3 regions of the Halomonas sp. 7T genome follow, and region 2 is predicted to be linked to each of the others. Evidence: predicted binding sites of a transcription regulator. Region 2 holds the regulator's gene; each other region holds the start of a gene.
The links. Region 2 encodes sigma-54, which starts transcription at its own class of promoters, with help from an activator protein. Its sites were predicted from a motif close to TGGCACNNNNNTTGCTNT; they were not measured.
Positions count from the first base shown of each region.

Region 1: glnL (nitrogen regulation protein NR(II)) is a predicted target of sigma-54. The motif match lies at 6,229-6,246, and genes of this name have one in related genera.
Region 3: LOS15_RS16560 (NCS1 family nucleobase:cation symporter-1) is a predicted target of sigma-54. The motif match lies at 5,616-5,633, and genes of this name have one in related genera.

Region 1 covers NZ_CP087112.1:2,738,378-2,748,122, forward strand. The annotation lists gene LOS15_RS12775 (entericidin A/B family lipoprotein) at 466-600, shown strand; gene LOS15_RS12780 (YqiA/YcfP family alpha/beta fold hydrolase) at 606-1,133, shown strand; gene LOS15_RS12785 (DUF6435 family protein) at 1,221-1,397, shown strand; gene LOS15_RS12790 (ChaN family lipoprotein) at 1,406-2,263, shown strand; gene LOS15_RS12795 (GGDEF domain-containing protein) at 2,300-3,469, opposite strand; gene ntrC (nitrogen regulation protein NR(I)) at 3,615-5,045, opposite strand; gene glnL (nitrogen regulation protein NR(II)) at 5,042-6,100, opposite strand; gene LOS15_RS12810 (DUF4124 domain-containing protein) at 6,363-6,902, opposite strand; gene glnA (glutamate--ammonia ligase) at 7,030-8,436, opposite strand; gene LOS15_RS12820 (hypothetical protein) at 8,993-9,655, shown strand.
Region 2 covers NZ_CP087112.1:875,769-885,513, reverse strand. The annotation lists gene LOS15_RS04015 (KpsF/GutQ family sugar-phosphate isomerase) at 1-280, shown strand, start outside; gene LOS15_RS04010 (KdsC family phosphatase) at 309-851, shown strand; gene lptC (LPS export ABC transporter periplasmic protein LptC) at 851-1,423, shown strand; gene lptA (lipopolysaccharide transport periplasmic protein LptA) at 1,432-1,923, shown strand; gene lptB (LPS export ABC transporter ATP-binding protein) at 1,953-2,702, shown strand; gene LOS15_RS03990 (RNA polymerase factor sigma-54) at 2,808-4,223, shown strand; gene hpf (ribosome hibernation-promoting factor, HPF/YfiA family) at 4,311-4,619, shown strand; gene ptsN (PTS IIA-like nitrogen regulatory protein PtsN) at 4,624-5,094, shown strand; gene rapZ (RNase adapter RapZ) at 5,169-6,092, shown strand; gene LOS15_RS03970 (HPr family phosphocarrier protein) at 6,149-6,418, shown strand; gene pmbA (metalloprotease PmbA) at 6,435-7,775, opposite strand; gene yjgA (ribosome biogenesis factor YjgA) at 7,873-8,394, shown strand; gene tldD (metalloprotease TldD) at 8,402-9,745, opposite strand, start outside.
Region 3 covers NZ_CP087112.1:3,542,878-3,552,622, forward strand. The annotation lists gene preA (NAD-dependent dihydropyrimidine dehydrogenase subunit PreA) at 1-1,308, opposite strand, end outside; gene LOS15_RS16545 (NAD(P)-dependent oxidoreductase) at 1,305-2,684, opposite strand; gene hydA (dihydropyrimidinase) at 2,724-4,163, opposite strand; gene LOS15_RS16555 (nitrilase-related carbon-nitrogen hydrolase) at 4,197-5,063, opposite strand; gene LOS15_RS16560 (NCS1 family nucleobase:cation symporter-1) at 5,688-7,196, shown strand; gene LOS15_RS16565 (LysR family transcriptional regulator) at 7,288-8,205, opposite strand; gene LOS15_RS16570 (EAL domain-containing protein) at 8,509-9,745, shown strand, end outside.

The sequences.
Region 1 (9,745 bases), 1.8 Mb from region 2:
CTGAGTGTCCTCGTAAGTCCATTTCAACTGCTGGGCCTCATGCCTTCCTGTTTTGCCGGTCAGCTTACTCGCACTGTTTTCTGTCACAGCCAGTCGTTCTGCATCCTTACTGACGTTTTGCCGCTAGAGGCTACTCCGTTAGCGATAATCCTTTCGCTGTTGGCGTGAGATGACAGCTTTTCTTCAGGGTACATTTAGTACCTGCAAGCTGTAGGCCACCACCTACCAATAAACATAAAGACACTAAAAAACAAAAACTTAAATAACAAAAAGGATGCCATACTTTTGAGCAGATCAATTCAAAGATCGCTTTTATCATGTGTACAACTGACACATGGGACAAAAAATCTCGTTAAACACCTGCGATGTGTCCTACTAAACCGATGGCATCACACGCCAACTGAGCTTATTTTACTCATTGACCCTCATTGCCCGTGACGGGCCATTTTGTTTAAGGAATTTGCTATGAAACGTACACTTTTCTTTGGCATGCTCGTACTGGCGATGCTGCTTGTAATCAGTGGCTGCAATACAGTTCGCGGCATTGGGCAAGATATTGAACAGGGCGGCGAAGCCCTCCAACGCTCAGCGAGTCGCTAACCATTATGATGACCGTCTACCTCTCCCACGGTTTAGAAAGCGGCCCAGGCGCGTTAAAGATCCAGGCGCTAAACGGCATTGCTGAACAGCTAGAGGATTGTGAACCGGTGGTGATGGACTACCGAGGAATGCCGGAACCAAAACAGCGTTTACAGCACCTGCTGGCCACCATGTCATCCCGGCGCGACACACCAGCACGCTGTGTCTTGGCAGGTTCAAGTATTGGAGGCTGGTTAAGCGCGTCTGTAAGTGCGCAACAGCCGGTGCTTGGCTGTTTTTTACTGGCTCCTGCGCTGGGCTTACCCGACTACCCCGAAACATCGCCCACTATTCAAGCAGCCGTTACGCATATTATTCATGGGTGGCGAGATGATGTGGTTCCGCCCGACCCGGTGATTGAACGCGCCCGCCTGCAGCGGCTATCGTTACGCTTGGTCGATGACGACCACCGTTTACACGACAATCTGGACACTATTCTTGCTGATTTTGAGCGCTTTTTAGACCAATGCGCGGCCTTTAACCGATCACGCTAGGCAATCTTCTGGGCGGTATCTCAACAAATATTCGACATACACCCCACAAACCTATACAAATAGTATACGCCAATCAGGAGAGTGCTCATGTTCGGATTATTTAAGCGCGACCCCAAAAAGAAGCTACAGCAAGAGTATGAACGCAAGCTGCAGGCGGCTATGGAAGCCTCTCGTAATGGTGACATGCGAGCTAACGCCACCTTAACCGAAGAAGCCGAAGCCCTGCTGGCCGAGATCAACCGGCTCAAAGCGACTGAAAAGTAGGCGCCCCTATGCGTTCACAATGGATAGCCGCCTCGCTAGCAGCGCTTAGCTTAATGCCGCTGAGCGTGAATGCCAGTTGCCCCAGCCCAGGGGAGTGGTGGCAAGCTCGCCAAGCGGTGCCCACTAGCGAGCTTCTTGTGCAGGCTGCTCAACAGCAGGTCGTGCTATTGGGCGAGCGGCATGACGCCATTGACCATCACCGCTGGCAGCTAAGTACACTGGCGGGGCTTTATGCGCTGCGTAATGAGATGATTATCGGGCTGGAGATGCTGCCACGCCATGCGCAGCCGGTATTAGATAGTTGGGTAGCAGGCGCGCTGAGTGAAGATGAGCTGTTAGAGCAGACGCAATGGCAAGAGACGTGGGGCTTTGACCCTGCGCTTTATCTGCCTATTTTTCACTTTGCGCGGTTACAGCAGATCCCGCTCATTGCTTTAAACATTACCCCGGCATTGCGCCAGCGCTTATCATCCGAGGGTTTTGATAACATTCCCGCTGACCAGCGCCACCATATTCCCGCCCCACAAGATGCTCCCGCATCCTACCAACAGAGGCTACAAGCGGTATTTGATCAACATCCCATGGCGTCAGACGACGCTGACCAGCTAACGCGCTTTATGAATGCGCAACTAAGCTGGGACGTTGCCATGGCACATGGATTGGCCGAAGAAGCACAGCAAGGGTATTTAGCGGTGGGCTTAATGGGCCTGGGCCATGTTATGTATAACGAAGGCGTAGCTCATCAGCTTCAAGGGATGGGCGTAGAACGCACATTGAGCCTGCTCCCTTGGGAGCTTAATGGCTGCGAGCCGCCTGACCCCACCCTGGCTGATGCCGTTTTTATCTTGAATGATAGCGCTAAATAACCCGACGCCTCGCCAATCAACGCTAGGTAGGATGGGTTATTCGCTGTTACTGACCACGCAATTACGCCCCTTGGCCTTGGCGCGATAAAGGTATCCATCTGCGCGCTTGAGAACGTCTTCGCTGGTCTCCCCCGCCTGGGGGCAGGCTACTCCAACACTGGTAGTGACGGGCACTGGGTAACCATCGTGGTCAAACAGCATGGCGCTTTCAACGGCGTGACGAATACGCTCAGCAATGCGCGCAGCGTTGATGATATCTGCTCCCATCATCACGACCACAAACTCTTCCCCACCAAAGCGTGCCACCATATCGCCTGTGCGCACTTGCAATGCGATTACCCGAGCAAATTCACGCAGCACTTTGTCACCAACTGAGTGGCCGTGGGTATCGTTCACTTGCTTAAAGTGATCGATATCCATCATGAGCAGCCCATACGGGATCACTTTGTCCGTGCGCGCAGCTTCGCGCTCAAGCTCTTCAAAGCGGCGCTCCAACGCGCCGCGGTTCAACAGCCCCGTGAGTGCATCGTGGGTCGCTTGCCGATAAAGCCTGAGCAGCAGGCTGAGCTGAAAATGATTTGCCGTCAGAGCAACAACTAGCAGTGCCGCTAATAGCCACTGTTCCTCTAAGCCGACCGGCGTTAGCCACGTGCCTGCTACTTGCTGAGAGTATGTTAATAAACCTTGGAGTAGCACGCCCGCCAGAAGTGACTCTACCAACGTAAACGGAAAAATACTCAGCGATGCGACCAAAAGAAAGGGTATAAAGCTATAGCCGATCAGCGCTTGGCTATCACCGGGTGGGACCAAACTTAGCACCAATGCATAAAACAGCGCGGGTAACGCAATCAGCGTACCGGTACTAAACCGTATCCGGTGTATCTGCTCTTCACTGCGCCACGCCCACCACACTACCAGCGCAAACCCCAGCATCATCACCACACGCCCCACCAAGGTATAGCGGTGCAGTGGCTCGGGTAGCATCATCGCATCAATCAATAGCCATAACGGTGAGAGCAGTAAAAAGATAAATCCCATGGCCATTACCCGGCTGCGCAGATAATGACCATAGGCATAGATAAAATCGCGGCTGTGATGACGTGCCGTCAGCGTATCGCGCAGCGCACTCACAGTATTTGAGAGCCAAGCGGTGTTGGCCAATTGTGTGGAACTGACTTGACGGCGGCGTTCTAAACGCGAAGACATAGCAGTGAGCACTCTGATGTATACACAGAACGTGTATATACGATTTATTATTGAGATCGCTATGCTAACGTTAAACCATCTTATACGTAACCAGCGTGATATATGTCATGCGAAGACGCTTAAACGTTTAACTTAACCGGGTGCTTTACCCCTCGTCGGCCAATGCAGGCAATAACGTTTTAAGTTTCCGTGTTAGCGTATTACGCCCCCAGCCCAGCAGCTCTGCCGCCTCCCCTTTTCGGCCCCCAGTATGTTTAAGCGCCGTTTCTATTAAAATGCGTTCAAAATCAGGTACGGCTTCTTCCAATAAATGGGTATGCCCTTCCGCCAAGGCGTGGTCGGCCCACTCCCGAAAGGCGGAGCGCCAGTCGCCGTGAATACTGTTTTCTGTCGCGTTTAACGTGCGTAGCTCCGGCGGCAGATCTTCGATGAGAATCTCACGCCCTGAGGCCATCACCGTTAACCAGCGGCAAATATTTTCTAACTGCCGCACGTTGCCCGGCCAAGGCAACCGGGTAAGATGAGCCTCCGCTTCTGCGGTGAGCACTTTGATATCCGTTGACAGCTCTTTTGCCGCCTCAGCTAAGAAGTGGCGCGTGAGTCGTGGGATATCTTCTCGACGCTCCGCGAGGCAAGGTAAGTGAACGCGGATAACATTTAAGCGGTGAAACAAATCCTCCCGAAAGCGCCCATCGTCAACGAGCGATTCAAGGTTTTGGTGCGTGGCGGCAATAATACGCACATCCACTTTGACCGGCGTATGCCCCCCCACGCGATAGAACTCACCATCGGCCAGCACGCGCAGCAGCCGTGTTTGCGTTTCAGCGGGCATGTCACCGATTTCATCCAAAAACAGCGTACCGCCGTTGGCCTGCTCAAAGCGTCCCTGACGCTGCTGGGCAGCACCCGTGAAAGCACCTTTTTCATGGCCAAACAGCTCAGACTCAATTAAGTCACGCGGAATTGCCGCCATGTTCAGCGCGATAAACGGCTTACCCGCCCGGGGGCTGTGCTGGTGCAACGCCTGGGCAACGCGCTCCTTGCCCGTGCCCGACTCCCCGTTAATTAACACCGTAATGTGCGAATGCGATAGGCGGCCGATGGCGCGAAACACTTCCTGCATAGCGGGCGCTTCGCCGATGATTTCAGCGCTTAAGCCTTCTGGAACCGTGACCGGGCGCTGACGCTCTCGGGCATGGGCCACCGCGCGGCGCACCAGTGCCAGCGCCTCGTCGACATCAAACGGCTTAGGCAAATATTCAAACGCCCCACCCTGATAAGACGCCACCGCACTATCCAAGTCTGAGTGGGCGGTCATCACAATAACGGGTAAATCCGGATGCGCATCACGCACCCGCGACATCAGGTCCAACCCATCGATCCCCGGCATGCGAATATCGGTCACCAGCACATCCGGGGGGCTTTCTAGCAAGCGAGCCAGCGCCGTATCGGCTCGCTCAATACACTCTACCTGCAGGTCTGGCTGCGCCAGCGCGCGCTCAAGCACCCAGCGAATGGCGCGGTCATCGTCGACAATGACCACCCGTGCAACATCGGTACGTGTCGCCTCAGTCATGACGCTTCTCCGGTAAAGTTAATAACTAATGGAATCAATAAACGAAATTCGGTGTGGCCAGGGCGTGAGTCGCACTCAATCAATCCTTGGTGTTGATGCAAAATGGACTGGGCAATGGAGAGCCCTAAGCCGCTGCCTTCCGCGCGGCCGGACACCATGGGGTAAAAAAGCGTTTCGCGTAGTGCATCAGGAATACCGGGGCCGTTATCAATCACGCCAACCTCACTCACTAACCGATGGCGTTCGGCCCCTAGGGTAAATTGGCGCTTGGCGCGGGTTCGCAGGATGAGCTCTGGCGTGGGGGTGCCTGCATCGCTCATGGCCTGAACCGCGTTGCGGGCGACGTTCAGCACCGCCTGAATCATCTGCGCCTCATCGCCGGAAAGGTCGGGCAGGCTGGGGTCATAGTCACGGCTTATCGTGACGTGTGGGTGCTCAGCGATGAGCAGCGCCCGCACCCGCTCCAGCACTTTGTGAATGTTGACCGGTTCATGTTTAACAATACGGTTTGGGCCAAGCATAGAGTCGACCAAGTCACGCAGGCGATCCACCTCTTCGACAATGATATGCGTGAACTCGCGCAGCGCCGGGTCGTCTAGGTCGCGTTCCAGCAGCTGTGCAGCACCGCGAATCCCTCCCAAGGGATTTTTGACCTCATGGGCCAGGCCACGGGCTAAAATTTTGATGGTTTCCTGCCGAGTGGTCAGCGCTTCTTCCCGGGAAATTTGCATTAGGCGGTCGCGGGGCTCTACCTCCAACAGCAGCTCATTTTCTGACAGCGGCGTGACCGTATAGTCAACGGTTAACGGCTCACTATTGAGCGGGGTAATACGCGCCTCACGTTGGGTGAAGGGGTGAAACGCATCCCGGGCTTTGGCGAGTACGTCATCAATGCTATCGCCACTGCCTAGCAGAGTATCCAAACTGATGTTCTGTACACGGCTGAGGCTTACCGCCAGCAACGCTTCAGCAGCAGGATTCATCCAGCGAACGCGCAAATCGCCATCCAGCAACAGCACTGCCGTTGTGAGATGTTCTAGCAAACGTTGATACATGGCATACCCTGAATAAGTAAGCTGACGTAATAAACTGAGACAGTAAGCTGACACAGTGTGCTGAACAGGCGCTTCAGTCATCGTAAATGATGCCACTAAAAAGGCACGCTGCCCGCCGTGCAGGAAGCGCTGCAAAAAGCACGCCAATTATCGGCAAGCGCCGAGTTGCACGGCATAAGGGCACTGTTTGCCAACATGGCGAGACGTTCTAGCGCATTAAAGCGGCGTCTTTACCAGCCAAATGCACCATTATAGTGCAACGCTACTCATCAGCGACGGTAATACTCACTGGGTCAGTGCGATGTTGCACTCGACCGCTGCTATCTAATAACTCCGCCTGCAGCCGATGTTGGCCGCGCGGCAGCCCCGTTAGCCAAAAGGCATCGCTATGCAGCGCTGTCTGGCTTAGCTCACCGTTCACGAGTAGCTGAACCTGGTGATCCTCCCGAAGCGGAGGCGACACATGCAGCTCAACAGCGGTCATGCCATCGCGAATAGCAGCCCCGCGAAGGGGTGCGCTAATCGTAAAGCGGTCGTAAGGCATAAAGGGTTGCCCAGGGCTAGCCTGGCGACGCGGGGTAGGAGGGGTAGCAGTACGGGGAGATGTGGAAACGCTAGGCAGCGGGGCGAGCGTCAACGCTTCGCCGCCGCGCTCCGGGTTATCGGTAAACGTGACCCTACCCTGCTCATCTAACACCCGGTAAACCGTTTGTGACTGCACAGCGCTTACCCACAGGCATAACGCCAGTAAACCACCTGTGAATAACACACCTTTTGCGTAAAAACGTCGTCCAATCGCCATTGATTAACGTCCCATACGTTGTTTGCACTCATAAAAAAACCCCGCCGAAGCGGGGTTTTCAGGCTAATCACACCGCGAGGGTGATGTTAGCACCGTCCTTACAGATCGTTCTTAGCAAGAATCGTTCTTAGCAAGAGTAGTACATGTCGAACTCAATGGGGTGAGTCGTCATGCGGATACGCTCAACGTCTTCCATCTTCAGCTCGATGTAGGCGTCGATCATTTCGTCGGTGAACACGCCACCTTCGGTTAGGAACGCGCGGTCAACATCGAGTGCTTCCAGCGCTTGATCCAGGCTGTTTGCAACGGTCGGCACTGACTTGCCCTCTTCTGGCGGCAGGTCGTACAGGTTCTTATCCATCGCATCGCCAGGGTGGATCTTGTTCTTGATACCGTCGATACCCGCCATCAGCATCGCTGCGAACGCCAGGTAGGGGTTGGCGGTCGGATCAGGGAAGCGAGTCTCTACACGCTTGCCTTTCGGGCTAGCAGTGTAAGGAATACGGATAGAAGCAGAACGGTTGCGGGCACTGTAGGCCAGCATAACCGGCGCTTCAAAACCTGGCACCAGACGCTTGTACGAGTTAGTTGAGGCGTTGGTGAAGGCGTTCAGCGCACGGGCGTGCTTGATGATGCCGCCGATGTAGAACAGTGCCATTTCAGACAGGCCTGCATACTCGTCGCCAGCAAACTGGTTCTGACCATCTTTCCAGAAGGACTGGTGGATATGCATACCGGAACCGTTATCGCCCACCAGCGGCTTCGGCATGAAGGTAGCGGTTTTGCCGTAAGCGTGCGCCACGTTGTGGATCACGTACTTCATTTCCTGCACTTCGTCAGCTTTCTTCACCAGCGTGTTGAACTTAACGCCGATTTCGTTCTGACCGGCGTTCGCCACTTCGTGGTGGTGAACTTCGACGGTCTGGCCAATCGCTTCCAGGGTGTTACACATCGCGCCACGAATGTCATGGAAGCTATCCACCGGGGGAACCGGGAAGTAGCCGCCTTTCAAGCGCGGGCGGTGACCCAAGTTGCCGCCTTCAACCACGTTATCAGTGGCCCAAGCGCCCTCATCAGAGGTGATTTTGTACATAGAGCCCTGGATATCAGACTTCCAGTGCACTTCATCAAAAATGAAGAACTCTGGCTCAGGGCCGAAGAAAGCGGTATCGCCCAGGCCGGTCGACTGCAGGTAGGCTTCTGCACGCTTAGCGATAGAGCGCGGGTCGCGATCATAACCCTGCATCGTCGCAGGCTCGATGATGTCACAACGCAGGATCAGGGTAGCGTCTTCGGTGAAGGGGTCGAGGAAGGCTGTACCGTCTTCCGGACGCAGAATCATGTCGGATTCGTTGATGCCCTTCCAACCGTTGATGGAAGATCCATCAAACATTTGGCCGTTTTCAAAAAACTCCTCGTCCACGTCCCGAGCAGGAACCGTCACGTGCTGCTCTTTACCGCGGGTGTCGGTGAAACGCAGGTCTACCCACTTAACATCATGTTCTTCAATTAGCGCGAGAGTCTTGGCTGACATAGTGTCCTCCGGAATGAGCGTGGCTTAAAGCGTAAAACAGAAAGCAATCGATAAAAATGTTATCCGACAAAACATCCAACACGCTAAGGGCACGTGCCATGTTTGTCATTCTTCTTTGCTCAACGCTTGTTTAGATAGGGAGTACAAAGCGCCCAGCAATTATTCCAAACCGGCTGTTGTGGCAGCACCCAGCAGGGCATCTATCGACGACCCATTAGCCGCTGAACAGCTGTTTGCGAAATATAAAGCACAGAGCATGCCAACCTTGCACCAATATGGCATCAAAATTAAGCAACTCATTGTATTAATTAATTTAAAAATCACACCCACATGCATCCTCATGTGGCATCACACCTACCAGGGTAAGCCTACACGGCAGGCAATGCAGCAAAACGCACCAAAAATAAACAACCAACACACCATTTGCATTATTTTGGTGCACAAAAATCCGGCAACCGCTATTTGCGTTAAACAACTTTCTCTTGCTACTTAAAGAAACCAAGAACTACAATAAATTACAAACTTGGCGGGTTTCATAACATAGGAAGCCAATTTCATGGGTAGGGTCTGCTTTATTGTTGATGCGCTTGTAACGGGTGCACGCTTGCCGCGTCACCTCTACTCCATTCGGCAGTCCGGCCGTGCAGATCATCGAGTGCCTATTATTGTCACCCACACCCGTACGGATAACCGCTTAACGGAAATAGAGCAGCGCTACCAAGTACACTGCGTGATTACGCCATCACGCCCGCTGGGCGCACGCCTGAATCAAGCCGCCTATATCAGCCAAGCAGAGTGGTTGTTTATCGCGCTAAAGAAAAAAACCATCGACCCAGAGCAGTGGGACGACATTATTCCCATGCTAGATACCGCTTCACTCGACGCGTTAATCATTGTGAGCGCGCCACCACGCTTTAGCTCGCGTTTACTGCAGCGTTTAATAGGCTCAGCCATTACGGTACCGCCCTACATTGCCATTCGCCGCGCGTGGCTAGAGCGTATCGGTGGGTTTGACCCCGAGCTCGACGAGTCAGCCGTCAAGGATTTACTGCAGCGCCTCTATGCATGCCCAACACGACTGAAAACCATCACGATCAAAACGCTACGCCTAGCCTGCTACTCATTAGCCGCGGCTAACAGCGAATGCCCACCTTCCCCCTCCCACCTACCCCTTTTTGCAAGGCTTTTTACGACTGCACGTTGTTCACGTCCACGCTGAGCCTGACCGACACCGCTCCCCTGGGTGACGCGTTACCCACGCAACGCAACAAAATAGTGTCTTAGCAGGTGATTACAAAGGTTGGCTGAA
Region 2 (9,745 bases):
AGGCTTCACCTGCGTTGTCGATAGCGAAGGGCGTTTAGTCGGCGTATTTACAGACGGCGACCTACGCCGCACGCTCGATCAGTTTCATGACCTGCGAAAGATCTGTGTCGATGAGGTCATGACACGGCCCGGCAAGCGCATTGGGCCAGACATACTGGCGGCAGAAGCAGTCCGAATTATGGAGGAAAGCCGCATCACCGCACTCGCCGTGGTCGATGATCAGCAGCGGCCGATTGGCGCCCTACATATGCATGACCTTTTATCCAGCGGCGTAATTTAATCGCCATTCAACACTTGAAGGAGGCTCTATGGCCCTACCTGATGCTCTACTTGACCGCATTCGTCGTGTTCGTCTACTGGCCCTAGATGTCGATGGCATATTGACGGATGGACGCCTTTACTTCCAAGCGGACGGCATTGAAATTAAAGCGTTTCACACCCAGGACGGCCACGGCCTAAAGCTATTAAAACGCGTAGGCATTCATGTAGCGCTGATTACCGGCCGAGACTCTTCCATGGTCAGCCAGCGCGCGGCGTCGCTAGGTATCACGCATGTCTACCAAGGGTGCGAAGACAAACTTGTCACGCTGAAAGCACTCTGCCAGCGCCTGGATATCACGTTAGAGCAAGTTGCCTACTGCGGCGACGATCTGCCAGATTTAGCACCTATTAAGCGCTCTGGGGTGGGCATTACCGTTCCCAATGCGCCTGACTACATGCACACCCACGCGGATTGGATTACCGACCGCTTAGGTGGACACGGCGCAGTGCGTGAGATCTGCGATACGCTGCTGATGTCCCAAGGCCACTGGGATGCCGTGATGGACACCTATTTGCACAGGCATTCGTAATGGCGCTACGGGTTAAAAAGCGCGTCTGGCTGACCGGGATGGTGGTAGCTCTGGGTACCCTGCTGGTGTGGATAGACCCCCGCGGCCCACAAGACATCACACCAGACCCTGAGGCTCAAGCCGAAGAGCCGGGGCATGTGCTAGAAAACGCTGAAATCACCCTATTTGGCGAAACCGGGGCGATTCAACAATCGCTGATAACGCCCTATCTAGTTCACACGCCCCAGCAAGCCATAACGCAAGCCACCTCGCCCAGAGCGACAATATTTGATAGTGAACAGAGGGAATGGCTAGCCACCGCCAACGCTGGCACGCTCAATACGGACACACACGCACTCACGTTAACGGGTTCGGCAAGGCTGCTGGCACCCGATGAAGGCTGGCAGCTGGATACAGAGTCATTACACTATAACGGCATGACTCGCCATGCATGGAGCGAGGCACCGGTACTGCTTCAGCAGCCACCGCAGCAAATCAGTGCCTTACGTATGGATATGTGGCTTGACACGAGCCAGGTTCGATTAACTGATAATGTGCGGGGCACCCATCCGCCCGCCACTCAAGCGCCTTAGGAGTCGCTATGAACGCTTTAATCCGCATCGCGCTTTTAGCCTTAGCGGTGCCGCTCTCGGCGGCTGCCCAAACAACACAAGCCCCTGTTGAAGTTGAAGCTGACCGTTTAGATCTTGACCAGCGCGCAGGTACGGCGGTCTATAGCGGCAATGTCAACATCCGCCAGGGCGAAATGCAGCTTCGCGGAGAACGCGTCGAGATTCAGCGTAATGATGCTGGCGAGCTCGCTCGAGCTACCGCGACAGGCGAGCGCGCTTACCTGCGTAATCAGCTTGAAGATGAAGAGACACCCATGGAAGGCTGGGCACGCCGCATTATCTATCATGTCGCTGAACGCCGGGTTGAGCTCATCGATCAAGCAGAGCTCACTCAGCGAGGCGACCGTTTCCAAGGGGGACGCCTAGAGTACTTCATCGACCGAGAAGTCGTTCAGGCGCGCTCTGATGTTGATGGAAGCGAGTCTCAGCGCATACGCATGACCCTACAGCCCTCGCAATAGGGAGTTCATTTGTGACAACCCCCAGCTCCATGGCAACCAGCGACGCTGCTCCGGTAAAAACGCTCTACGCGCATCATTTGGCGAAAAGCTACAAGCGCCGCCGCGTAGTTAAGGATATTAACTTAGAAATTACCCAAGGCAGCGTTGTAGGACTGCTAGGCCCAAACGGTGCGGGTAAAACCACGTCGTTTTACATGATCGTCGGTCTGGTAAAGTCCGATGCTGGCAACGTGGGTATCGATGATTTAGACCTCACTCGTGCGCCCATGCATGAAAGGGCCATTGCAGGCATTGGCTATTTACCCCAGGAAGCCTCTATTTTTCGTAAGCTTTCCGTTGCCGATAACATCATGGCGATCCTTGAAACTCGAAAGGAGCTCGATCGCGATACGCGAGAACAGCGCCTAGAGTCGTTGCTTGAGGATTTTCATATTACTCATATCCGCGACAATTTAGGCATGAGCCTATCCGGTGGCGAACGTCGGCGCGTTGAAATTGCCCGATCACTGGCCACAGAGCCTGCATTTATTCTGCTAGATGAGCCGTTCGCAGGGGTAGACCCTATTTCCGTTGGTGATATCAAAACGATTATACGTGCGCTCAAACAGCGCCATATCGGTGTACTCATCACCGACCATAACGTTCGGGATACGCTTGATATCTGCGATATTGCCTATATCGTCGGCGATGGCCAAATCATTGCCAGCGGCGACCCGCAATCCATTCTCGACAATCAGAAGGTACGCGATGTTTACCTTGGGGCTGATTTCCGCCTATAAACAAGCGTCTACCGACTAATTACTTTTCATGGCATGCTTATTGCACTTGCGCCAGAGGATAACTCGCACTAGGGTGGAGCTTTCTGATTAACGAGTGGTTCTCAGATGGTCATGAAAGCTTCTCTTCAACTGCGTATCGGCACACAGCTCACCATGACACCTCAGCTGCAGCAGGCAATTGCGCTGCTTCAGCTCTCCACACTCGATCTGCGGCAAGAAATTCAGCAAGCGCTCGATGCTAATCCCATGTTGGAACAAGAGGATGAATTTGGCGAGCAGGCAGTCACCGAAACACCAGAAACAGAATGGGCCGAAAGCATCCCCAACGAACTGTCTGTTGATAGTGACTGGTCAGATACCTACCAAGATATGGGCAGCGTAGGCGGTGCCAGCGAAGGGCCTGACTTTGAGCGTCAAGCAGCGGGCCAAAGCCTTCATGGCCACCTCCTTTGGCAGTTGGCTATGACCGACTTCTCGCCTCGAGAGCACGCCATTGCCGAAAGCTTAATCGACGCTCTAGATGCCAACGGCTACCTCACCCAGCCGCTTAACGATATCCGTGAGGGCTTGAAAGCGCAGGGCCTCGATAGCCTAAGCCAGCGTGAAGTCGAAAATACCCTGTTGCGCTTGCAGCAATTCGAACCCACGGGAGTTTTTGCACGGGATTTACGCGAGTGCCTCATGCTTCAACTCGCCACACTCCCAGAGGAAACCCCGTTTCTAGTGCCCGCTAAACGGTTGGTGCGCCAGTTTCTTGAAGCGTTAGGCAAAGACGATCTACGACTGCTTAAGCGGCGGTTGAGTCTAGACAATGAACAGCTTGATGACGTTATTCGCCTTATTCGTAGCCTTGACCCGCGTCCCGGCAGTGCCTATGGCGATAGCGACGATAGCTACATAACCCCAGACTTAGTCGTACGGCATGACAACGAAGGGTGGCACTTAGAACTTAATCCGGAAGCATTGCCAAAGCTGCGCATTCAGCCAGACTACGCCAGCCTCATCAAGCGTGCAGATAAAAGCCAAGACAACCAGTTTCTTAAAGAGCACCTGCAGGAAGCCCGCTGGCTGATTAAAAGCCTTTCCAGCCGTAATGACACGCTGCTGCGGGTGGGCCGTGAAATTATCACGCGCCAGATTGGCTTTTTAGAGCATGGCGAAGAGGCAATGAAGCCGTTAATCCTAGCGGATATCGCCGAGGCCGTGGAAATGCATGAATCCACGATTTCCAGGGTGACCACCCAAAAGTATATTCATACGCCTCGCGGCGTATTTGAACTTAAATATTTCTTCTCCAGCCAGGTGAGCGGCCAGGAAGGTGGCGATAGCCACTCCAGCACCGCCATCCGCGCACGGATTAAGAAGTTGGTTCAAGAGGAGCCGCCCGGCAAGCCGCTCTCCGACAGCCGTTTGGTAGCGCTTTTGGAAACAGGTGGTATCAGTGTTGCGCGGCGCACAGTCGCTAAATATCGAGAGTCAATGGGCATTCCCTCCTCCAGTGAACGGCGCCGTTTACGTTAGCGAACAAGGAAACACCGCTATAGGGCTTTGCAATAGCGCAAAAAGGGTTACAATCGAAGTACAGTCCCATGGATAAGGAGCACGTCAATGCAAGTAAACATCACTGGTCATCATGTAGAACTGACTGACGCCTTGCGTGACTACGTCAACGAAAAACTAGCGCGCGTTGAGCGACATTACGACAACATTACGACAGTACAAGTGACCTTATCTGTTGAAAAAGAGCGCCAACAAGCTGCCTGCACGCTGCATGCAGCAGGGGCTGACCTGCATGCCGAGGCGCTAGACAATGATATGTATGCTGCTATTGACGCTTTAGCAGACAAAATCGACCGTCAACTCGTTAAACACAAGGAAAAAGCACAAGCTCGCGCCCAAGGCGCTGGCGTGCGTTAATTCAATGACGTTGGAAACCATACTTCCCCCGGAGCGCATTCTTTACGACGTGCCCGGGGGCAGCAAAAAAAGGGTGCTGGAATTTTTCAGCACCTTTATTGCTCAAAATACCCCTAGCCTTGATAGCCAGGAAGTTTTTAGCCGTTTAATCGGTCGCGAGCGCCTGGGAAGCACGGGGATAGGCAACGGTGTTGCCATCCCCCATGCGCGAAGCCCGCACTGCACCGCGCCTATCGCTGGCTTTTTAAAACTTGCTGAACCGGTCGATTTTGATGCTATCGACGGAGATCCAGTCGATTTGGTCTTCGTTTTATTAGTACCAGAAGAGGCCGACGACACTCACCTAGCGTTGCTTGGGCAAGTTGCCACCATCATGAATGAGGCCGATACGCGCCAGCAATTGCGCAAAAGCGAAAGCCAGCGTGAGCTTCTTGAGCTTATCACCTCTAAAATTCGTGAAAAAACCGCGCATTAAGCATCTACTTCGACGCTAGCTGCTGACTTTTTTGTTGAAGCCCCACTTATTTTTGGCAGCCCAAGAGAAAATCTATGCAACTGGTGATCATTAGCGGCCGTTCCGGATCCGGTAAATCTATCGCCTTACAAGCGCTAGAAGATCTAGGCTATTACGCCATCGACAACTTACCCGCCATGCTGCTTGGCTCTCTCGTTGACGAGCTGCGCGCTCAGGGTGGGCGTACACATTTAGCGGTGAGTATCGATGCCCGTAACTTGCCCACTGCCCTTGAGCAACTGCCATCTTTGCTTGAAGAGCTCAAGCAGCGGGATATTCGCTTCCAGGTCATTTACCTGACGACTGATGCCAGAGTTTTACTAGAACGCTACTCCGCCACTCGGCGCCGCCATCCGTTAACTCGTGATAGCGATATGACGCTAGAGGAAGCGATCAATAAAGAAGAAGAAACGCTGTTAGAGATCCGTGACCTTGCTGATCTGATGATCGACACTTCTCGCTTGTCAGTGCACGATTTACGCCGCCGCATTACTGACCAAGTTGCCCATCAGCATAGTGATAGCCTCACCCTTACGTTTGAGTCCTTTGGCTATAAGCGTGGTGTCCCCCTAGATGCCGATATTGTTTTTGATGTTCGCTGTTTACCTAACCCTTATTGGGACCCGACATTACGACAATATACCGGCCGAGATGCAAAGATTGTGGCATTTCTCAACAGCTATCCTATCGTCGATGCAATGAGTAGCGATATTTATAGCTGGCTAGAGAAGTGGCTACCTGCCTACCAAAATAGTCAGAGAAGCTATATGACCGTCGCCATTGGCTGCACCGGCGGCCAACACCGCTCTGTTTATATGGTGGAAGAACTTGCACAAAGGCTCGTAAAAAACATAGGGGAAGTGCAGCTAAGGCACAGAGAACTGGGACTTCAATACACGCTTAGCGAGCAACCAGCGAAGCAACTCTCTTCAGAATTGATCAAACATGATCAACCATAACGTCTAAAGCGTACGTCACCAACAAAGACGACACCACTCGGCAAAAAGGAACCAGGGTGCCAGAACGAACGTTAACCCTTACCAATCAGCGCGGCTTACACGCGCGAGCGGCGACTAAGCTAGTCCAGTGTGGGCAGCAGTATTCCGCCAGCATTTACGTTTATAAGCAGCAACAGATGGCAGATGCGGCCAATATCATGTCGCTGCTAATGCTAGCAGCCCCTTGTGGTACCGAGTTAAAGATCATTGCCGAGGGCGAGGACGCTGAACAGGCGTTGGAGGCTATCCAACGCCTGTTCGATGCGCGCTTTGATGAGGATCAGTAGCGGCTAACTGCTGACGCTAGCTGCCAGCGATGGTCATGGCGTCAATTAGCCAGCTGCCGGTGTGAATGCTGCCTCGGGTATCTGTATCATCAGCAACGCCAACCAAGCCCGCAAACATGCTGTTAAGATTTCCGGCAATAGTGAACTCTTCGATGGGGTACTGCACCTCCCCATTTTCAATCCAAAAACCTGCGGCCCCTCTTGAATAGTCACCGGTAACGCCATTAACACCCTGGCCCATCAACTCGGTCACCCAAATCCCACGCCCCATCTCCTTTAGCAGTGCCTCCCGGCTAGTGGCTGGGGTCTTCAGCCGAATATTACGTGCACCGCCAGCATTAGCGGTAGTCTGCATGCCTAAACGGCGGGCACTGTAAGACGAGAGCATATAGCTTGCGATATTTCCCTGGTCAATAAAGCGATTATCTCTAGTCTGAACGCCCTCTCCATCAAAGGGTGAACTTGCGGTAGCGCCCACCTCCATTGGCTTCTCTTCTAAATTAAACCAGCTTGGGAACAACGGTGTCCCTAACCGATCGCATAGAAATGACGCCTGACGATAGAGCGACCCACCCGCTAATGCGCCCATCAAGTGGCCAATCAATCCACTAGCAAGCGTTGGGTCAAATAGCACAGGGAACGTGCCTGTTGGCGGACGTTTCGCGCCTAAGCGCCGAAGTGTGCGAGCAGCTGCTTCGCGGCCGACACTCTCAGGGTCACGAAGCTCGTTCGGGTTGCGTGCCGAAGTATAGTCATAGTCTCGCTGCATGCCATTTTCATCTTGGGCGATTAACATGCAGGAGAGCGAGTGGCTGCTGCCTTTTTGGGTTCCCAAAAAACCATGGCTATTGGCGTATACGCGCACGCCTTCGCCGCTAGAGAACGACGCACCTTCAGATTGATGAATACCCGCCACATTCCGGCCAGCGTGTTCGCACGCCAGGGCTATTTCAATTGCCTCATCGGTGGTTAGCGCCCAGGGATAATGCACTTTTAAATCGGGTAGATGGGTCGCCATTAGGCCAGCATCTGCCAAACCAGCAGCGGGGTCTTCCCCTGTATATCGGGCAATCGCCAGGGCCTTTTCCACCGTCGCTTTGATAGAGGCACTGCTTGCATCAGACGAAGAGGCGCTGCCTTTGCGCTGGCCCACATACAGGGTAACGGCAATCCCCTGATCTCGTGAAAGTTCAACGGTTTCCACTTCACCTAGGCGCACGCTGATGCCCACGCCTTGATCGACACTGGCGCCGACTTCGGCTGCATCGGCACCGAGTTGCTTGGCCAACGCCAGCGCTTCTTCTGCGCGGGTGGTTAACAGCGCCTGCTGTGAGGTTGCATCAAATGCCTGTGCCATATTGTGGCCTCCTTTTCGCCAGAATCACATTGGCGAATCAATGTTGTTGTCGCAGCTGATATAATGCTGCAAACGAATCTGATCAGTGAGTTCTAGTATGCCTAAGCAACGCCCCGAACCCTTCGATAGTGACGAACAGGAAGAGCGCCCAAGTAAATCTCAGCTAAAGCGAGAAATGCATGCACTTCAGGCACTTGGTGAAACACTCATTGCCATGAAGCCCGCAGAACTGGCGCGCTTTCCGCTCTCGGATGACATGCTACGGGCTATCGAGGAAACCTCGCGCATTCGCTCCCATGAAGGGCGCCGACGCCACATGCAGTACGTGGGCAAACTTATTCGCAAAGAGGACCTCGTCGCTATTCAAGGGGTATTTGACGGCATTGAACAAGAGAAAGAGCAGCGCGACCATGCCTTTCATCGCCTTGAGAAATGGCGCGACCGCTTAATCGACGAAGGCGATGACGGCGTTGACCTGTTTCTTGCCGAGCACCCTACTGGCGACCGCCAGACATTGCGCCAGCTAGTGCGTAATGCACGAAAAGAGCGCGAGCAAGGCAAGCCGCCAACCAGTTCGCGCAAGCTATTCAAGCACCTACGCGAAACCTTGGCTCTCTAAGTTCGGGTTAAGACGACTGGGTTCCGCCAACGGTCAGCTCATCTAATTTCAAAGTGGGCTGACCGACGCCAACCGGCACACCCTGCCCCTCTTTGCCACATACCCCAATACCGGGGTCCATCTCCGCATCGTGGCCAATCATGGAGACCCGCCCCATGGCCTCTGGCCCATTACCGATGAGCGTCGCCCCTTTAACGGGTGCGGTGATTTTACCGTCTTCAATGAGATAGGCTTCACTCGCTGAGAACACAAATTTACCCGACGTAATATCGACCTGCCCGCCACCGAAACTTACCGCGTAGATGCCACGCTTAACGCTTTTAATAATGTCATCGGGTTCATCCTGCCCTGCTAACATCACGGTATTGGTCATCCTTGGCATAGGCAGATGCGCAAACGACTCGCGTCGTGCGTTACCCGTGGGCGCCATCTTCATTAAACGCGCGTTGAGTTTATCTTGCATATAGCCGGTTAAAATCCCATCTTCGATGAGCGGTGTATTTTGTCCTGGCGTTCCTTCATCATCGACGCTAAGCGACCCACGGCCATCTGATAGCGTAGCGTCATCGACAATTGTCACGCCTTTGGCAGCGACTCGCTGTCCCATGCGCCCAGCAAATGCAGAGCTACCTTTGCGGTTAAAATCGCCTTCTAAACCGTGGCCCACCGCCTCATGCAGTAGAATACCTGGCCAACCTGCGCCCAGCACGACAGGCATGTGTCCTGCCGGTGCATCGATTGCCTCTAAGTTGACTAGCGCTTGGCGCACCGCCTCTTTAGCATAGCGCTCAGCAACGCCTTCATCGCGTAGCCGTGACATGGAGTAGCGTCCTCCGCCCCCCGCACTTCCGCGTTCACGACGGCCATTTTTAAACGCAATAACGCTGACATTAAAGCGCACCAGCGGACGGATATCTGCCGCCAAGGTGCCATCGCTTGCGCGCACCAGCACGACCTCGTAGGTACCGGAAAGTGAAGCGCTCACTTGGCTGATACAGGGATCAGCCGCACGCGCCACGCGGTCAGCCTCCTTCAGTAGCGCGACTTTATCTTCTGCCGTGAGGCCAGCCAACGGATCAAGCCTGGCGTAAAAAGGCGCGACAGACACCGCCTTGACCGCCTGCCCAGACAGCTGTTTACCACTCCGTACAATACCTGCCGCCGTGCGGCCAGTATCCACCAGTGCATCAGCGGTGATCTGGTTTGAGTAAGCAAAGCCCGTTTTTTCACCGGCTAGCGAGCGAACCCCCACTCCGCCATCAATGTTGTAGCTGGCTTCTTTAACTTCGCCATCTTCCAGTACCCAACCTTCTTGCCAGGTGCGCTGAAAATAGAGATCGGCGTAGTCAAT
Region 3 (9,745 bases), 970 kb from region 2:
TGGGTCGTTGTCCCAGGCTAGGAACGGTTTGCCGGTCTCTTGAGGCACCATGGTGATGCAGTTTTCCACTGGGCAGGTGATTTGGCATAAGTTGCAGCCAACACACTCGTCTTCGATTACCTCGTAACGGCGTGCGCCGTCCTGCTCGGTGAGTTTGGCAATCGACTGGTGGGAGGTATCCTCGCAGGCGATATAGCAGCGGCCGCACTCAATGCACAGATCCTGGTCGATGTGGGCAATAGTCTTGAAGTTGATATCCAGGTGTTTCCAGTCGGTGGTTTGGGGTACCGCCTTGCGGGAGAACGCTTCGATGGAATCGTAGCCTTTCTCCGCCATCCAGCGGGAGAGGCCGTCCTTCATCTCCTCTACAATCCTAAAGCCGTTGAGCATGGCCGCCGTGCACACCTGCACGCTGCCTGAACCGAGGGAGATAAACTCCGCCGCATCGCGCCAGGTGGAAATGCCGCCGATGCCGGAAATAGGCAGCGTTGCGGTGGCTGGGTCGCGGGCGATTTCCGCTACCATATTCATCGCAATGGGCTTAACGGCGCTGCCGCAGTAGCCGCCGTGGGTGCTCTGGTGACCCACGGTAGGCATAGCGACCATATTATCCAGGTCAATGCTGGTGATGGAGTTGATGGTGTTGATCAGCGAGACTGCATCCGCGCCTCCCCGCAGCGCCGCCTGTGCACCCACACGAATATCGGTGATATTGGGGGTGAGTTTCACAATCACCGGTTTGGAGTAGTGCTTTTTACACCAGTAGGTGACTTTTTCGATCAGGTCCGGGTTTTGGCCCACCGCCGCGCCCATGCCGCGCTCCGGCATGCCGTGGGGGCAGCCTAGGTTGAGCTCGATGCCATCCGCACCGGTAGCTTCCACCAGCGGCAAGATATACGCCCAGGCTTCCTCGTTGCAGGGCACCATGATGGAGACGATCAGCGCGCGATCTGGCCAATCCTTCTTCACCTGGGTGATCTCTTTAAGATTGATCTCCAGTGAGCGGTCGGTAATCAGCTCGATATTGTTAAAACCGATGACTTCACGGTTCTTGCCGTAGTGGGCGGAGTAGCGTGATGACACATTGACGGCCGGTGGCTCTTCGCCAAGGGTTTTCCATACCACGCCGCCCCAGCCCGCTTCATAGGCGCGCACCACGTTATAGGCTTTATCCGTTGGCGGGGCCGAGGCCAGCCAGAACGGGTTGGGGGCTTTGATGCCGGCAAAATTTACCGAAAGATCGACGCCATTAACCACGCTGTCGCCGCTGTTTTTCTTGCCGGGTGGGGAAAACGGTAAGGTGCTCATGCGGCCTCCTGCTTGGCGGTAAGCGCTTGATGAATGGCGTGGGCCGCCAGTTTGCCGTGCTGCACGGCCTGTACGGTGAGGTCTTGGCCGGGTTGAACGCAGTCGCCCCCGGCGTAAACGTTGGGCATGGAGGTTTGGAACATCTCATTAACGTGAATGCGTTCGCCGTCGCGGGCGAGTTCTGCCGCCGTGGCATCATGCAGGCTAGCCGCGTCAAAGCCCTGGCCAATGGCCTTGAAGATCGCATCCGCAGCAATCTCAAACGTCTCACCCGTGGGTGCTAAGCGCCCGGCTTGCTCAGAGGTGTTGGCAAAACGCATGCCGGCGACGCGGCCTTGGGCGTCCAGCAGAATCTCATCGGGCTGTGCCCAGGTGACCATGCGCACGCCGTTGGCTTTGGCGATCTCTTGTTCGTGATCGGTGGCGGACATGGCTTCGACACCGCGTCGGTAAACCAGCGTTACTTCGCTGGCGCCTAAACGGGCCATTTGAGTGGCCATATCAATCGCGGTGTTACCTGCGCCAATCACGATGCAGCGCTTAGCGACCGCAAGAGTGCCCAAGTCATCGGCCTGGCGCAGGGCTTTGATGTAGTCCACCGCCGGCATCAGGCCAGGGGCGTCTTCCCCGGTGAGCCCTAACGCTCGGCTGGCACCAAGACCCAGGCCTAGGAAAACGCTGTCATACTGCTGGTGCAGGGTGTCGAGGGTCAGGTTATCGCCCAGACGCTGGCCGTACTGGATGTCGATGCCACCGATTTCGAGCAAAAACTCGACTTCCTTACGGGCGAAGTCGTCGGTCATTTTGTAGCGGGCAATGCCGTATTCGTTGAGGCCACCGGGCTTTTGCTCGGCTTCAAATATTGTCACTTGGTGGCCCAGCATGGCGAGGCGATGAGCGCAGGAGAGCCCCGCTGGCCCAGCACCGACAACCGCAATATGGCGACCAGTGGTGGCGGCGCGCTTGAACGGGTGGCCCTCAAACTGCATGTTGTCGGTGGCGTGGCGCTGTAATAAACCGATGAGCACCGGCTGACACTCGGCATCATGGTTACGCACACAGCTGCGTTCGCAGAGGATTTCGGTGGGGCACACGCGGGCACAGCTGCCGCCCAGAATGTTGGCTTCCAGAATGGTTTCAGCCGCGCCGTTGATGTTGCTTTCGCTGATCTGGCGGATAAAACTGGGAATGTCGATTTCCGACGGGCATGCCTCGATGCAGGGCGCATCATAGCAGTAGAGGCAGCGCTGGCTTTCGATGATGGCTTGGCGCGGTGTCAGCGGTGGATGCAGGTCGCTAAAGTTATCGTTCAGCGCCGCTGGGTCGTAGGTGCCGACCTCTTTTGCGCTGGGTAAATGATCAAGTGAATGGGTCACGGTCGTTTCTCCATTGCTCTGTACTTTAGTGAGGGCGAGTTAGCGTGTTACCGCGACGGGCGCGTTTAGCTCAGCGCGTTTGGCGAGCAGTTCAAATACGCCGGGGTAGGCGGGGCGCTCTAAATAGCGGCCTGCACCGCGCTCGGCATGTAGCTCGCCGTCGCGCCATGTCCACTTGCCTTGGCTGATGGTGTGGCGGGCGATGCCGCGCACCGTTTTGCCCTCAAAGATATTGAAGTCGACGTTCTGGTGGTGGGTTTTGGCAGAAATCGTCCGCGTACCGTTCGGGTCCCAGACCACAATATCCGCATCGGAGCCGACTTGAATCGCGCCTTTGCGCGGGTAGAGATTAAAAATTTTGGCGGTATTGGTGGAGGTCACAGCGACAAACTCCTGGGGCGAGAGCTTGCCGGTGTTCACGCCTTCATCCCAGAGCACGGCGAGACGGTCTTCAACACCTGCGGTTCCGTTAGGAATCTTGGTGAAATCATCTTTACCGGCGGCTTTTTGCTCTTCGCAGAAGCAGCAGTGGTCGGTGGCGGTGGTTTGCAAGTTGCCAGATTGCAGGCCGTGCCAGAGCGCTTCTTGATGGCCTTTAGGGCGGAAGGGCGGGCTCATCACGTGAGCGGCGGCGGTTGCCCAGTCGGGGTGCTGATAAACGCTGTCGTCGATCACCAAGTGGCCCGCTAAGCATTCGCCAAACACCGGGTGGCCCTGTTGGCGGGCGTAGGCGATTTCATCTACGGCGTCTTTAGTAGAAACGTGCACCAAGTAGACCGGCGCGCCTAAGGTGCTGGCAATGCGAATGGCCCGGCTGGCGGCTTCGCCTTCCACTTGGGGCGGGCGAGAAAGCGGGTGGGCTTCCGGGCCGGTAATGCCCTGGGCCAATAACTTCTGCTGCATGTGGTAGACCAGCTCGCCATTTTCCGCGTGAACGGTGGGCACGGCCCCCAGTTCCAGGCAGCGCGAAAAGCTCTCCACCAGAATGTCATCGGTGGCCATAATCGCGCCTTTGTAGGCCATAAAGTGCTTAAAGCTGTTGACGCCGTGTTCGCGCACTAGCGTACCCATCTCCTCTTTAACGCTCTCGTCCCACCAGGTGATGGCTACGTGGAAAGCGAAATCGGTGGCCGCTTTTTCTGCCCAGCCTTGCCAGGTTTCAAACGCTTCCAGCAGCGACTGGCCGGGGCTTGGAATCACAAAATCAATAATAGTGGTGGTGCCGCCCGCCATCGCGGCGGCGGTGCCGGTGTAGAAATCCTCGCTGGCGACGGCGCCCATAAACGGCATCTGCATATGGGTGTGGGGGTCAATGCCGCCGGGCATGACCAGCTGGTCGCTGGCATCGACAATTTCGCAGCCTTCAGGGATGTCTAGGTCGGTGCCAATGGCGTGGATTTTGCCGTCAACACACAGCACATCGGCGCGGTAGGTATCAGCGTGGGTGACGACGGTGCCGCCTTTGATCAATAGGCTCATGGTTTGCTCCTGCGTAACGTTGACTGAGAGGGCTTATTCGCCGTCGGTGAGACGGGTGTAGGTCTCGGGGCGACGGTCGCGGAAGAACTGCCAGTTGTTGCGTACTTCCCGCACCATGTCTAAGTCGATCTCGTGCACCAGCAGCTCGTCTTCGGTTTCGCTGGCCTGGGCCTCGATTTTGCCGCGGGGGTTAACGATGTAGCTGGAGCCGTAGAAGTCGCCGATGTTCCAAGGCGCTTCAGTACCCACGCGGTTGATCGCGGCGATAAAGCAGCCGTTGGCGGCGGCGGAGGCGGGCTGTTCAAGCTCCCATAGGTATTGGGAAAGACCGGCCACGGTGGCGGAAGGGTTGAAAATCACTTCAGCACCGTTGAGTGCCAGCGCTCGCCAGCCCTCGGGGAAGTGACGGTCGTAGCAGATGTAGACGCCGATTTTGCCGTAGGCAGTATCAAACACAGGCCAGTTGGATTTGCCCGGCTTAAAGAAGAATTTTTCCCAAAAGCCCGCCACTTGAGGAATGTGGGTTTTATGGTATTTACCGAGGTAGCTGCCATCGGCATCAAACACCGCAGCGGTGTTGTAGTAAACGCCGGTCTCGGTCTCTTCATAGATGGGCACGATGATGACCATGCGGTGCTTGGCCGCCATCTTCTGCATCATTTGGCAGGTGGGGCCTTCCGGCACCCGCTCGGCGGCGGCGTACCACTTTGCATCTTGGCTAGGGCAGAAATAGGGTTGGTTAAACACTTCTTGAAAACAGAGCACCTGCACGCCTTGCTCGGCGGCCTGCTCAACCAATGGCAAATGCGCTTCGTTCATGGCGTCGCGAATGGCGGCAGGTTCTAAATCAGTGGTGGTTTTAAGGCCCATCTGAATTAAGCCAATCTTCATTTTTTGCATCTTACAGCCCTCTCTTCTCATACGCGCCAACCGCATGCGGTCGCATGTCGGTTCGTTTCCGGTCATGTGAGGAGTTGTGGATTAACTCCTCTCAAACGATGGCTGCGTGGCGTGCAGTGGTGCTCTCCTTTGCTTTTTGTAAAGCATAAGGTGGAAGCGATTGTTGTTGTTTTATAAAAGTTGTCATATTCGACAGCTTTTTGAACATAGACCTTTATGGTGTGCTATTTCAAGATTTTTTTGAAATTACCTTAACTCTTTGATTTGTTAAATATTTTATAATTTTTATGGCTTTTTTTACTAAATTGGTGACTGCCTGCACTGTAATGGTGTTTTTATTTTAATTATATAAAACAATGTATTGGTAAGTTTTTTGCATTTTTTTTGAGATTTTGAAGCATTGTTTTGGTGCGAATTTTTATCAAGGAACTACGCTAATTAGTGGTTTGTAAAACCATAAGGCGAATAATAACAATCACGCTAACAGTGTCTGTATGTCTGTCAGATAAGTCAGCTTCTTGATCAATAAGTTAATAGCTTAGTGGCTGGTTTAGGCACGCTTATTGCTGCACATATAGCGATACCGTGAATACAACGGGCAACAGCACTGCTGAGGAGAACACTATGACTGAGCGAACCTCCCAAATGGTGGATAGAGAGGGGCTAATTGAACTTGATGTCGCAAACGATGTTCGTGATAGCCCGCGCTTTAATGAGGATATTGCCCCCACAAAAGCGAGTGAGCGTACCTGGAGTAAATGGAACATTGGCGCGCTATGGGTAGGGATGTCGATCTGTGTACCGACCTATACGCTGGGGGGTGTACTCACCGCCTATTTTGGCTTAAGCGTAGGGGAGGCGCTATTTGCCATTCTCTTGGCCAATATCATCGTGCTGATTCCGCTCACCTTAAACGCCTTTCCTGGCACCAAATTTGGTATTCCCTTTCCCGTCGTCCTCCGCTCATCGTTTGGTATTTTAGGCTCTAACGTGCCGTGTCTCGTACGGGCATTGGTAGGCTGCGGCTGGTTTGGTATCCAAACCATGTTTGGTGGCTTAGCGATCCACCTGCTGCTCTCCGCATTGATTCCTGCCTGGGCGGCCTTGGGTGGCGTTGGTGAAGTCATCGGCTTTTTTGTCTTTGGGGCGATGAATCTGTATGTGGTAATTCGTGGCGCTGAGTCGATCAAATGGCTGGAAACGCTTGCCGCGCCGTTGCTGTTGGCCGTTGGTATTGGGCTTATGGTGTGGGCATGGCCGCATATGTCGATGACAGAGCTGCTGGCTCAGCCGCCATCGCGCCCTGAAGGCGCGTCGGTTTATGGTTACTTCTTTGCGGGCTTAACCGCCATGGTGGGCTTCTGGGCTACGTTGTCGCTGAATATTCCCGACTTCAGCCGGTTTGCGAAAAGCCAGAAAGATCAAATTGTTGGCCAGGTGATGGGCTTGCCGCTGACAATGTTCTTTTTTGCCTCTTTGGGTGTTGTGCTCACCGCAGCTTCCGAGACGCTAGTGGGTCAAACCGTTGCTGACCCCGTGCGCCTGATCGGCTATATCGACAGTCCCTTCTGGGTGGTGTTAGCCATGCTATTTATCATCATCGCCACCATTTCCACGAATACGGCCTCGAATATTGTGTCACCGACGAATGACTTTCAGAACATAGCGCCTAAATTTATTAATCAGACGCGCGGTGTGCTGATGACCGGGGCGGTTGGTGTGGTGCTTATGGGATATGACTTACTGCAAAAAGCGGGAATCATTGCGCAAGGCGTATCCTTAGAGCAGATGTACTCCAACTGGTTGCTGGGCTACTCCAGTCTGCTTGGGCCGATTGCGGGCATTATGGCGGTGGACTACTTTTTGATTAAAAAGCAGCGCTTGGATGTACCTAGTCTTTATATGGATAACCATGCGTACCCAGCGGTGAATATGGCAGGGTTTATCGCGTTTGGTGTGCCCGTCGCGCTAACGCTGCTGTCGCTGCTAACCGGCACCATGAATTGGTTTTATGACTACGGTTGGTTCACAGGTTCGGCATTAGGGGCCATTGTGTACTATGTAGCGAGCCAGGCATTGGCTAGCTCACCTCAGGTGGGGCCAGAGCCGCTCGGGAGTGAAGCAGTTAAGTAGTTGCTAGGTAATTGCTAAGCAGTGGCGATGCGGGTTAGCGCCCACTTATAAACATAACGCTCGGCCGCTGGTCGGGCGTTAGTGTTTTGACTCATAAAGAGTGTTCGCCAGGATGTTTGAGAAAGCTTAAAAAGGCATCGACCACCCGGTTGGGGCGGCGATCACAACGGGTGATTAACACAAAGGGGGTACGGTAATACTGAGTGGCTGCGCGGAGCGCGCGCATCTTCCCAGCGGCCACCCACTGGGCAGCAACGTGCTCTGGCAGAAAGCCAATAAAACGCCCGGTAAGAATCAAAAAAGCAGCCCCTTCACGGTCAGAGGCTGATGCCTGAGGAGTGAGCATCTCATGCGCTTTTCGCGCTGCGCTTGGGAGTGGGTAGCGCGGGGTAATCGCGGGGAGTGTTGCAAGCTGTGCATCGCTGATTGACGTGTCGGCCTGGTCAAAAAGGGGATGGCCAACCGCGCAGTAAAGATAGGAGGGCTCATCGTAAAGTAGGCGCGTTTCCAAACTGGTCGGTAGGTTGACCGCAGGGACGACGCCCACCTGTAAGTGGCCATCCATTACCCCCCGGATGACCGCATCGGAAGGCTCCATGTGAATATTGACCGAGACGCTGTGATGGGGGGCCGTCAGCTCAGCCAGTGCATGGGTAACGTGCATGTCGGGCAGCGTCACCAAGTTATCGGTAATGCCGATATTTAGCTCGCCTTTGATGCTATGATGCAGCGCATTGACGTCGCTTTTAAAGGTCTCCAGCGCCGTGAGCAGCGTCAGGCCTGCTTGATAAATTTCTTTGCCCTCTTCGGTTAAGCTAAAGCCACCGCGCCCGCGTTGGCAGAGTGAAAATCCTAAGCGCCCTTCCAAGTCGTTCATGTGCTGGCTAATTGCTGAACGGCTAATGCCTAACGCGGTTTCTGCGGCGGTGAAGCCCCCGCACTCGACGACCGTTTTAAAGATGCGTACCAAACGTATTTCGTAGTCGCTCATTTGACCTAGGGTGGGCATGTGGTGGTTCCATCCTTAAATGTCGGGGGCTACCAAACAAAAATAGTGCGCTAATAACGCGATGACGTTGTAAATCAATTTTATATCCAATCTAATTGTCGATAACACTGACACTATAACGCCATAGCATACGCCACCGTCTTGGTACGAAACATGGCGTTTGTTGACGTTAAAACATAAATATAAGGATTTAAGGGCACCATGCCGCAGAGCCGTTTGCCAACGCCACCCTCTTTGCTTTCCAAGACGTCTCCTGTATATCGCCGTCAGCGCTGGGGCAGCATCGTACTGTATAACGCTGCTATGGTGGGGTTGCTGGTGCTTTTTACGTGGGTATTAAGTGATCAATACCGTCAAGAGGTCAACGCTTCCCGGGATCGCAGTGCGACCCGTGCGGAGCTGGTCGGGGAGTGGGTAAGCACCACGTTTGCGCTAAGCGATCAGGTGTTAATGGATGTCTCTCAGTTGCTAGAGCCACCCATGATCCCCTTTTCTACTGAACACCGCCATTTTGAGTCGCTGCTTCAAAAGCGCCGCGATAGCCTGCCGATGGTCGAAGAGATAAGCATCATCGATGAGCATGGGCAGCTACTGGTTAGTTCTAGCCTGAGCCATCCTCCCGGCTTTGATACCCGAGGCACGGCATTTTTCCAGGCGTTTCAACAATCGCCGCGACTTGAACAACTGGTGACACCTCTCTTTTGGTCAGCTTTTTCACGCGACTACCACATTTTTCACGTTCGGCGTCTGCGGGGGTTAGAGGGACACTTCAGCGGATTAGCGGTGGTGCAAATTGCTCCCCGTGTTCTGGATAGCGCTCTGCAGCGCTTGAGTATGGGAGCGGGTGAGAGCATTGCCATCATTGACACACAGGGGCAATTAGTCGCGCGCCGTCCTGGATTAGACGACCAGACTGCGCTGGGGACGCCCATTGATCACGCGCGTATTACCCAGTTTTTAAACAGCGCTATGCCTAGCGAAAGCATGCGCATTGTCTCGCCGCTGGAAGGTGATGAACGCCTATTTTGGCTACACCGCGTTGAAGAGCTGCCGTTTGCCGTGGTGGTGGGTGAGAGCATGCAGCAGGTGCTGGCGGGCTGGTGGCAACGCTTCTGGATTCTCTGCGCCATTTGGGTCTTGATCGGGTTGTTGGGGGGCTGGGGGTTACGCCACTACCTCAACCGTTTAACGCTTGAAATGCAGCTTTACCAACGTATGCAGGAGCGCGAGCAGGCGCGCGCAGAAGCGCAGCAGCGAGAAGCGCGGCTACAGGCACTGGTGTCCTCCATCCAGGATATGATCTTTGTGTTTGATGGGCAGGGGTGCTTGAGCTACGTTCACGCGATTCATCAGCAGCGTTTGCTTAAGGATGCCCATGACATCATAGGCAAACACTACCGTGACGTACTGCCTGATGAAGTGGCGCAGGCTTTTTCCAGCGTCTTTTATCGTGTACGGCGCCATCGGCATGCCGAGGAGCTTGAGTATTCGCTGACGTTTGAGGCAGAAGTGAGATATTTCTCTGCTACCGTCAGCCCGT